Regions from separate parts of the Pseudomonas sp. B21-028 genome, predicted to be linked through region 2. Evidence: riboswitches for the same ligand, from Rfam matches in the RefSeq annotation. Region 2 holds a riboswitch; the other holds the start of a gene.
What was found. Region 2 has a riboswitch for cobalamin ahead of LOY35_RS10565 (CbtB-domain containing protein). Riboswitches for the same ligand answer to the same signal wherever they lie in the genome.
Positions count from the first base shown of each region.

Region 1: it holds a riboswitch for cobalamin, as region 2 does, so the genes downstream of both, cobO (cob(I)yrinic acid a,c-diamide adenosyltransferase) here and LOY35_RS10565 (CbtB-domain containing protein) in region 2, are expected to answer to the same signal.

Region 1 covers NZ_CP087184.1:4,867,168-4,871,577, forward strand. The annotation lists gene bluB (5,6-dimethylbenzimidazole synthase) at 1-171, opposite strand, end outside; gene LOY35_RS20920 (cobyrinate a,c-diamide synthase) at 168-1,568, opposite strand; gene cobO (cob(I)yrinic acid a,c-diamide adenosyltransferase) at 1,565-2,191, opposite strand; cobalamin riboswitch at 2,272-2,472, opposite strand; gene LOY35_RS20930 (hypothetical protein) at 2,632-3,216, shown strand; gene LOY35_RS20935 (sorbosone dehydrogenase family protein) at 3,283-4,410, shown strand, end outside.
Region 2 covers NZ_CP087184.1:2,317,884-2,322,293, forward strand. The annotation lists gene nfuA (Fe-S biogenesis protein NfuA) at 1-98, shown strand, start outside; gene cobM (precorrin-4 C(11)-methyltransferase) at 336-1,082, opposite strand; gene LOY35_RS10555 (cobalamin biosynthesis protein) at 1,162-1,566, opposite strand; gene LOY35_RS10560 (CbtA family protein) at 1,563-2,270, opposite strand; gene LOY35_RS10565 (CbtB-domain containing protein) at 2,282-2,470, opposite strand; cobalamin riboswitch at 2,576-2,799, opposite strand; cobalamin riboswitch at 3,163-3,378, shown strand; gene cobW (cobalamin biosynthesis protein CobW) at 3,476-4,410, shown strand, end outside.

The DNA of each region.
Region 1 (4,410 bases), 2.5 Mb from region 2:
CCGCCAAGGTTGCATCAGGCCCACGCTCGGCGCCTGGTGGGCGGCCTCCAGCAGGCGCCGCAGCAACTGGGGTTCTACGGTGCCACCGGTGAAATGCCGCATGTCGCGGCGCTCGGCGATGGCGCGGTAGATGGCGTTGCGTTCGGCCTGGGGAAATGCGTTGTCGGTCATGGTCTCTTCGCGAGCAGGCCCGCTCCCACAGAGAATTGTGAACACCCATCCAATGTGGGAGCGGGCTTGCTCGCGAAAGCGGCCTCAGGGTCCGGCGCCAACAACGCGGCAATCGCCCGCGGATTCGACGGAAAATAGAAATGCACATAGGACGCCGTCATCCGTCCCTGCCGGAACACCGCCTCCGCACCACGTCCGCCGTTAGGGCTATGGCCACGGGCGATCGGCTCCAGGTCAGTGCTGGTCAGCGAATGATGATAGGTATGTCCGCGCAAAGTGCCTTCCGGCAGCTCCACCGATTGCAGCGCCAGAGCGGCCAGGCGCTTCTGCATCTGCGCGTCACCGGCGAGCAACCCGAGCAGCTCGGCGCGATTGCCCTCGACATCGGTCAGCGAATCCAGCAGATACAACATGCCGCCGCACTCCGCCAGCAACGGCTTGCCGGCGTCGTGATGCGCACGGATCGCCGCCAGCATCGGTGCGTTCCGGGCCAGGGCAAGGTGATGCAGCTCAGGATAACCGCCAGGCAGGTATAGGCTGTCCGCCTCGGGCAGTTCGCGGTCATGGATCGGTGAAAAAAAGCGCAACTGCGCGCCCATGGCTCGCAGCAGATCGAGGCTCGCGCCATAGGTGAAGGCAAACGCTTCGTCCCGGGCCACGGCGATGCGGACCCCGTCGAGCCATGGTTGCGCGACGACTACCTCGGGCGCGGCGAATGTCACCGCTGGCGGAAGCGTCACTTCGCACGTGCCGGCCAGGGCCTCGGCTGCCGCGTCGAGGCGCAGGTCCAGGTCGTTCAACTCGCTGGCCTGGACCAGCCCGAGATGACGACTTGGCAGTTCGATTCCGGTTTCCCGGGACAACGCGCCATACCAGCGCAGGCCTTCGGTGAGGCTGCCTTCAAGCAATTGCGCGTGACGGACAGTGCCAACCCGGTTAGCCAACACGCCGGCGAACGGCAGGTCCGGTTGATAGCGCGCCAGCCCCAAGGCCAGGGCGCCGAAGGTCTGGGCCATGGCCGTACCATCGATCACCGCCAGCACCGGCACGCCGAAATGCCGCGCCAGGTCGGCGCTGGACGGCGTGCCGTCGAACAATCCCATCACCCCTTCGATCAGGATCAGGTCCGCTTCGGCGGCCGCCTCCCACAACAGCCGTCGGCTTTCCTGCTCGCCGACCATCCACATGTCCAATTGATAGACCGGCGCGCCGCTGGCACGCTCCAGGATCATCGGATCGAGGAAATCAGGGCCGCATTTGAATACGCGTACCTTGCGCCCCTGGTTGCGATGCAACCGGGCCAGGGCAGCGGTGACCGTGGTCTTGCCCTGCCCCGACGCCGGGGCGGCAATCAATACCGCCGGGCACTGGCGGTCTGGAAACGAAGCGTCACTCACAGTTCGACGCCTTTCTGTGCCTTGATGCCGGCCTGGAAGGCGTGCTTGATCATGCCCATTTCGGTGACAGTGTCCGCCAGCTCGATCATTTGCGGCTTGGCGCCGCGACCGGTCACCACGACGTGCTGCATGGGTGGACGCGCCTGCAGGTCGCTCAGTACCTGGTCGAGATCGAGGTAACCGTGCTTGAGGGCGATGTTCAATTCATCGAGCACCACCAGGCCAATGGACGGATCATTCAGCAGTTGGCGCGACACGGCCCAGGCCGCTTCGGCCGCGGCAATGTCGCGTTGTCGATCCTGGGTCTCCCAGGTAAACCCTTCGCCCATGACGTGAAAGCGCACCTGCTCCGGGAAACGCCGGAAGAACAATTCTTCCCCGGTGCTGCTGCGGCCCTTGATGAACTGCACCACGCCACATTGCATCCCATGCCCCATGGCCCGGGCCAGCATGCCGAACGCAGAACTGCTCTTGCCCTTGCCGTTGCCGGTCAACACCAGCAGCAAGCCGCATTCGTTAGGGGAATTGGCGATGCGCTCGTCGATCACGGCTTTCTTGCGCAGCATGCGCGCCAGGTGACGCTCGTCGCGGTCGGACGCATCTGTATCGGGGGAGCTGGTCATGGGGAAGCCTCCGTGGGGAACTGGATAACGGCAGGCGGGCACGGGAAAAGACGGCAACAAGCCTGGCATCGCCCACCGTGATGCCGTTGGATGAATCAGGCCGGTCTCCGGGCTCATGAGCGGCGTGATGCCGGGCTGCGCGCCTTCCCATGTCGAGACACAGTGGCTTGCTGGCAGCTTTGACTCATTTACCGTTGCGGGGGCAGCGCCGGGTTCTCACCGGTTTCCCTGTTTCACTCTGTCGACCCGGGTCACAGAGCACCTGAAACAAGTCGCGAAGGTTAGAGGGTTGGGGGTGGAGCGTCAATTAAAGCCACCGCGAGCCCAGCGCTGATCATGGGTCCAGATCAATAAAGTGACGCCAATCTTGTGTCACGCTACAGCAAGTGATATCAAATAGGCATTACGACCCAATATCACAAGAACAAGGGGGCAAAAACATGCAAGGCATGATCATCAGCAATCCGAGGCTGGAATTCCTGCGCCCGGTGCTGGAACGCTGGTTTGACTGTATCGACCGCTACAACGCGGTGCGCGGCGATAACGATACGCCCTACTGGTTCGATGAAAAGGCCAATCTCGGCCTGCTCTCTGCCGCCGCCTGGATGGCCGAGATGATCACGCTGCAGAACACCGCGACCCGCAAACAGAATGAAGAAGGCGAACGCAATGTCAGTGCCGACCTGTTCATTGCCGGTGCCGATGATCGCGCTTTCATCCAGGCCACCCAACGCTGGCCGAAGGTCAAGAGCCTCAACCTGACCCAGCCCCTGCAGGATGTCACCAGCGATGCCAAGCGCATCAGCTATGCCACCGACCTGAAGCTGGGCTGCCTTTTCGTCGCTCCGCAAAAAGCCCAGCAAAGTGCTACGCCTGAAGAACTGCAGGACATGATCGATGACCTGCAAAAGGAGAACACCTGCGCCGTGGCCTGGTACTTCCCTTACAACTATCGCAAGTTGCGCAACGAGGCCGGTCATTACCACCCGGGCATCGCCGTGCTGTTCAAGCAGGCCCACGGCTGACCGGTTGAACCATCGCCGGTATATGCTTCTCTATGAATAACCACGTGCATTCATAGGGAAGCCAGCATGCTCAAGCCACCACACCTCCTGATCGTAGCCCTCGCCGCAGGGCTTGTCGCTTGTGGCGAGTCTTCCACACTGCAAGTCTCCGACGGCATCGGCCCGTCGCCAAAACTGCCCGAACCGAACAAAACGCTGGTCCCCACCGTCAACATCGCCGAAGCCGTCGGCTGGCCTCAGGGCGCCAAGCCAACCGCGGCCGAAGGCTTGCAAGTGGCAGCGTTCGCCGAAGGGCTGGACCATCCGCGCTGGCTCTACGTACTGCCCAATGGCGACGTGCTGGTGGCGGAAACCAACGCGCCGCCCAAGCCGGACGACGCCAAGGGCATCCGTGGCTGGGTAATGAAAAAAGTCATGGGCCGCGCCGGCGCCGGAGTCCCCAGTCCCAATCGCATTACGTTGTTGCGTGACGCCGATCACGATGGCATCGCCGAAACCCGCACGGTCTTTCTGGAAAACCTCAATTCGCCATTCGGCATGACGTTGGTGGGCAATGACCTGTACGTGGCCGACACCGATCGGCTGATCCGCTTCCCCTACAAGGATGGCGACACGCAAATCAAGGCACAGCCGATCAAGGTCGTCGATCTGCCGGGCGGGACCATCAACCACCACTGGACCAAAAACGTGATTGCCAGCCGTGACGGCAGCAAGCTCTACGTCACCACTGGTTCGAACAGCAACGTCGCGGAAAATGGCATGGAGGCGGAGGAAGGCCGCGCGGCGATCTGGGAAGTGGACCGCGCCACCGGCAATCACCGCATTTTCGCTTCCGGCCTGCGCAACCCCAACGGACTGGCCTGGGAACCGCGCAGCGGCGCGCTGTGGACAGCGGTGAACGAGCGGGATGAGATCGGCAGCGACCTGGTGCCGGACTACATCACCTCGGTCAAGGACGGCGCTTTCTACGGCTGGCCCTACAGCTACTACGGGCAGAACGTCGACGTGCGGGTCGAGCCACAGAACCCGGCCCTGGTGGCCAAGGCCATTGCCCCGGACTACGCCGTCGGCCCCCACACGGCCTCACTGGGCCTGACTTTCGCCGAAGGCAGCACCCTGCCTGCGCCCTTCACCGAAGGTGCGTTCATTGGCCAGCATGGTTCCTGGAACCGTAAGCCCCACAGCGGCTACAAA
Region 2 (4,410 bases):
AGGAAGGCATCGAGCGCACGTTGCTCGAGCGTATCCCGGAGCTCAAGGGTGTGCGCGACGTAACCGACCATACGCAGAAAGAAAACGCCTACTACTGATCGTCGCTGTTGTGGCGAGGGGATTGGCGAAGGGATTTATGCGGTCAGGGGATTTATGTGGCGAGGGGATTTATCCCCGCTGGGGCGCGTAGCGGCCCTCAACCACCTGAGATATCTCCAACTCAGGGTTGGGGGGGCTGCTACGCAGCCCAGCGGGGATAAATCCCCTCGCCACATAAATCCCCTTGCCACATAAGTCCCTTCGCCACAGGTTCTGTGTTGATTTGATTTTATGGGTCAAGGCCTGTACAGATGAGCATGCCCGGCGCGGTAGAGCGATGAGTCGCTGAACACATCGTTGCCCAGCACCCGTCCCACCAGAATCAGCGCCGTGCGGCGAAAGCCCTTGGCCTGCACCTTTGCGGCAATGTCCGCCAACGTCCCCATCACCCAATCCTGATCCGGCCAGGTCGCGCGGTGAATCACGGCAATCGGGCAATCCGCGCCGTAGTGGGGCAGCAGCTCACCGACGATTTTTTCCAGATGATTGACCCCCAGGTGGATCGCCATGGTCGCTCCATGCTGCGCCAGGCTAACCAGTTCTTCTCCGGCGGGCATCGCGGTCTTGTCCGCGTAGCGGGTAAGAATCACGCTCTGGGAGATGTCCGGCAAGGTCAGTTCGGCGCCCAGCAGGGCGGCGCAGGCTGAGGTGGCGGTCACGCCGGGAATGATCTCGAAGGGGATGCCCAGTTCCCGCAGGCACCGTATCTGCTCGCCGATGGCGCCGTACAGGCTCGGGTCGCCCGAATGCACCCGGGCGACGTCCTGGCCGTTGCGATGGGCTGTCTCCATCAGCGCGATGATCTGTTCCAGATGCAGCTCGGCGCTGTTGATCACCTGTTCGGCGCAATGGCCCTCGAGCACGGCGGCGGGCACCAGGGAGCCGGCATAGATGATCACCGCGCAGCTGCGTACGAGCCGCTGGCCCTTGACGGTGATCAATTCCGGATCGCCGGGGCCGGCGCCGATGAAGTAGACGGTCATGACCGGTTCCTGAAATAAGGTGGGGGAGCGACGCCAGAATGAAGATCGCTCATGATCCATGGGGCGAGATTATCGGGTTTTACGACGCGACCGCCAATGCCAGGGTAGCCTGGGCGCACTTCTGGCGGGGAATCCGCAAGGTGGCGGCGGTCTGTCCAAGCTGTTCGGCGAGGGCCAGCGCCGCGCTTTCGGCAACGCCGTAGCAACCCGTGCGCTCGAAAGCGATCTGCGAAGGGTGGCTGAGCCGTTCCCTGTAACCTGCCAACTGGGCGGCACCGAAGAAGGTCAGCGGCAGGGCCAGTTGCTCCGCCAATTCCAGCAGGCCCGGTTCGTCACGCTTGAGATCGATACTGGCCAGGGCTGTCACCGCCTCAAGTGCGATGTCATGGGACAGCAACGTTTCCTCCAGCAATGTGCGCAACACGCTGGCCGGGCAGCCGCGCTGGCAGCCCAGGCCGACCACCAGCACCTGCCCGCTATTCATGCCTCGTGGTGAGCTTGGCCGTCACGGCGGAACAGCCAGGCGCTGATCAGGCCCAGGGCCAGCCAGAACGCGACGTTGGTCAATTGCGAGGCGATCTTGAACTGGCTTTCAAGGGCTTCGGGCGCCAGCATCGAGTGGGCTTCCGGCTGCGGTGCGCCGATGACGTGGGGTACCAGTAAAGTCGCCACGCCCAGCAGCTTGAGCAGCCAATGCCTGCCGAACGCGATCAGGGCGATGCCCACGGCCGTGGACGCCGCGGTGCCGATCCACCACATTTGCCGTTGAGCCAGGTCGGCCGCCGCGGTACCGGGCAGTTCCGGCGGCAGGCCGAGGGTCGGCGCGAGGACGAAGGTGGCATAACCGGCCAGGCCCCAGAGCAGGCCCTGGGAGGTGCGGGTAGGGGCGCGCAAGGTGTACAGACCCGCCAGCATCAGGGCGAAACCCACCGCGACCACCAGGTTGCCGCCAGTGGTGGACAGCACGCGCTGCCAGCCATCTTCGGGCTCCCAGGCTTCGGCATCATGGGTATGGGCGACGCCGTCGGCATGCTGATGGGCCTCGACAGGGGTTTCGGCAGCCGGGGCTTTTTCGTAGGTTTCGGCCTGCAGGATCAGCGGCGAAACCCATAGGCTTTGCAGAAGGGTCAGCAGCAGGGCGGCCAGCAAACCACTGAACCCGGCGGTTTGCGCAATACGCTTGATCATGTCGGCAGGTCTCAATGGCACGGGAAGGCGGCGCTGTGGCGGGTGTCGTGGGCCGCGTTATGCACCGCTTCGATGTGGGAGAAACCGGCGAAATAGACCAGGCCTGCACCCAGGATCGAAGCGAGGATCGCCGCGCTCAGGCGCTGGCTCAGGGTCGTGGTGCTGCTGGTGGTGCGGGCGGTGGTGCTGATGGTCGACATGGCGCTTCCCTCTGTTCTTGTCTTGGCCAGTGGGTAAATCGAGCGCAATGAAACCTCGGGCAAAAGCCCGTCAGGATCCGAACAGCGCCCGCCCACCGCGGGTTTGTTGATGTTTGAATTACGGGCCGGTCTCCGGGCTCACGAGGGGCAGGGTCTTGGCCTTGCCTGCAAGCGTCACCTTCCCATGCCATCGGGCACAGTGGATCTGACGCTTCGCTCGCTTACCGTTGCGGGGGCAGCACCGGACTGACGTGGCCTTGAAGTAAAGCACACGATTCACCGGTTTCCCGTTTCACCCTGTGAAGGGCACCCGTAACAAATGGTCTGTGTAGCGGGTTCTGTTAGCTCAACTTCGGATGCCAGAACTCCATATCCTGCGTTGCTGTTCCTCGCCATAGCGGGCTATGACTCGTCACAGCGCCTTGGCTATGGAGCTCCGGCATCCAAATTTGAACTAACAGAACCCGCCACACGGACCATGCACAGGAGAGCATGGGGCGGGGTGGGGCGTCAACGTCAGGAGCTGGATCTGATATGGAAACACCCAAGTGGGAGCAAAGCTTGCTCGCGATCCAGACGACGCGGTGCCATGGGGCAAACCGCGTCATCGTTTGTCGCGGGCAAGCCTTGCTCCCACGGTATGAGTTGTCCTTGAGCCTGCTTGCAGACATTGACCCGCCCGCACACCCTGCGTAGCCTTGCGCCTTCGAGGTTCTTCGGTTTGCGCCGAAGCTAAGAAGGGAACGCGGTCCAAGCCGCGGCTGCCCCCGCAACTGTGAACGGTGACGTTCCTGCCAGGCCACTGTGCATGCCGCACGGGAAGGCGCAGGAATTGCCAGGGCTTTCCATGAAAAGCCGGAACCGGCCCGCCGTCAGCCAGGAGACCTGCCTCGAGACAGATTCTCACTACAACCGGGCGGGGTGATCCGGTGGCGAAATCTTCCGCGCACCCTTGTGCCTGCGGTTGTCGTCCCGTTTGCCCGCCACCTTGCCAAAGGGCATCCGATGAAAACACTGGCCAAACTTCCCGTCACTATCGTTACCGGTTTCCTCGGCTCGGGCAAAACCACGTTGCTGCGACACATGCTCGACAACGCCCAGGGCCGCCGTATCGCGGTCATCGTCAACGAGTTCGGCGAGCTGGGCATCGACGGCGAAATTCTCAAGCAGTGCTCCATCGGTTGCACCGAAGAAGAAGCCAGCGGTCGCGTCTACGAACTGGCCAACGGCTGCCTGTGCTGCACGGTGCAGGAAGAGTTCTTCCCGGTGATGCGCGAACTGGTGGCCCGGCGCGGCGACCTCGACCATATCCTCATCGAAACTTCCGGCCTGGCCTTGCCCAAGCCGCTGGTCCAGGCCTTCCAGTGGCCGGAAATCCGCAGTGCCTGCACCGTCGATGCGGTGATCACCGTGGTCGACAGCCCGGCCGTGGCCGCCGGCACCTTTGCCGCCTTTCCCGACCAGGTCGATGCCCAGCGCAAGCTCGACCCGAACCTGGACCACGAATCGCCGCTGCACGAACTGTTCGCCGATCAGTTGGCGAGCGCCGATCTGGTGATCCTCAACAAGGCCGACCTGATCAGCCCGGAAGACCTGGCGAAAGTCCGTCTTGAAGTGGCCGAAGAACTGCCTCCGGCGGTCAAGGTCATCGAAGCCAGCAGCGGTCGCCTGCCGCTGGAGGTGCTGATCGGCCTGGGTGCCGGTTCCGAAGAACACATCGACAGCCGCCACAGCCACCATGACCACCATCATGACGGCGATGATGACGACCACGATCATGACGCTTTCGATTCCATTTCCATCGAACTGCCCCAGGCCGACGAAAGCCTATTGATGGATGCGCTGACCCAACTGGTGGTCCAACACGGCGTGCTGCGGGTCAAGGGTTTCGCGGCGATCCCGAACAAGCCGATGCGCCTGTTGATCCAAGGGGTCGGCAC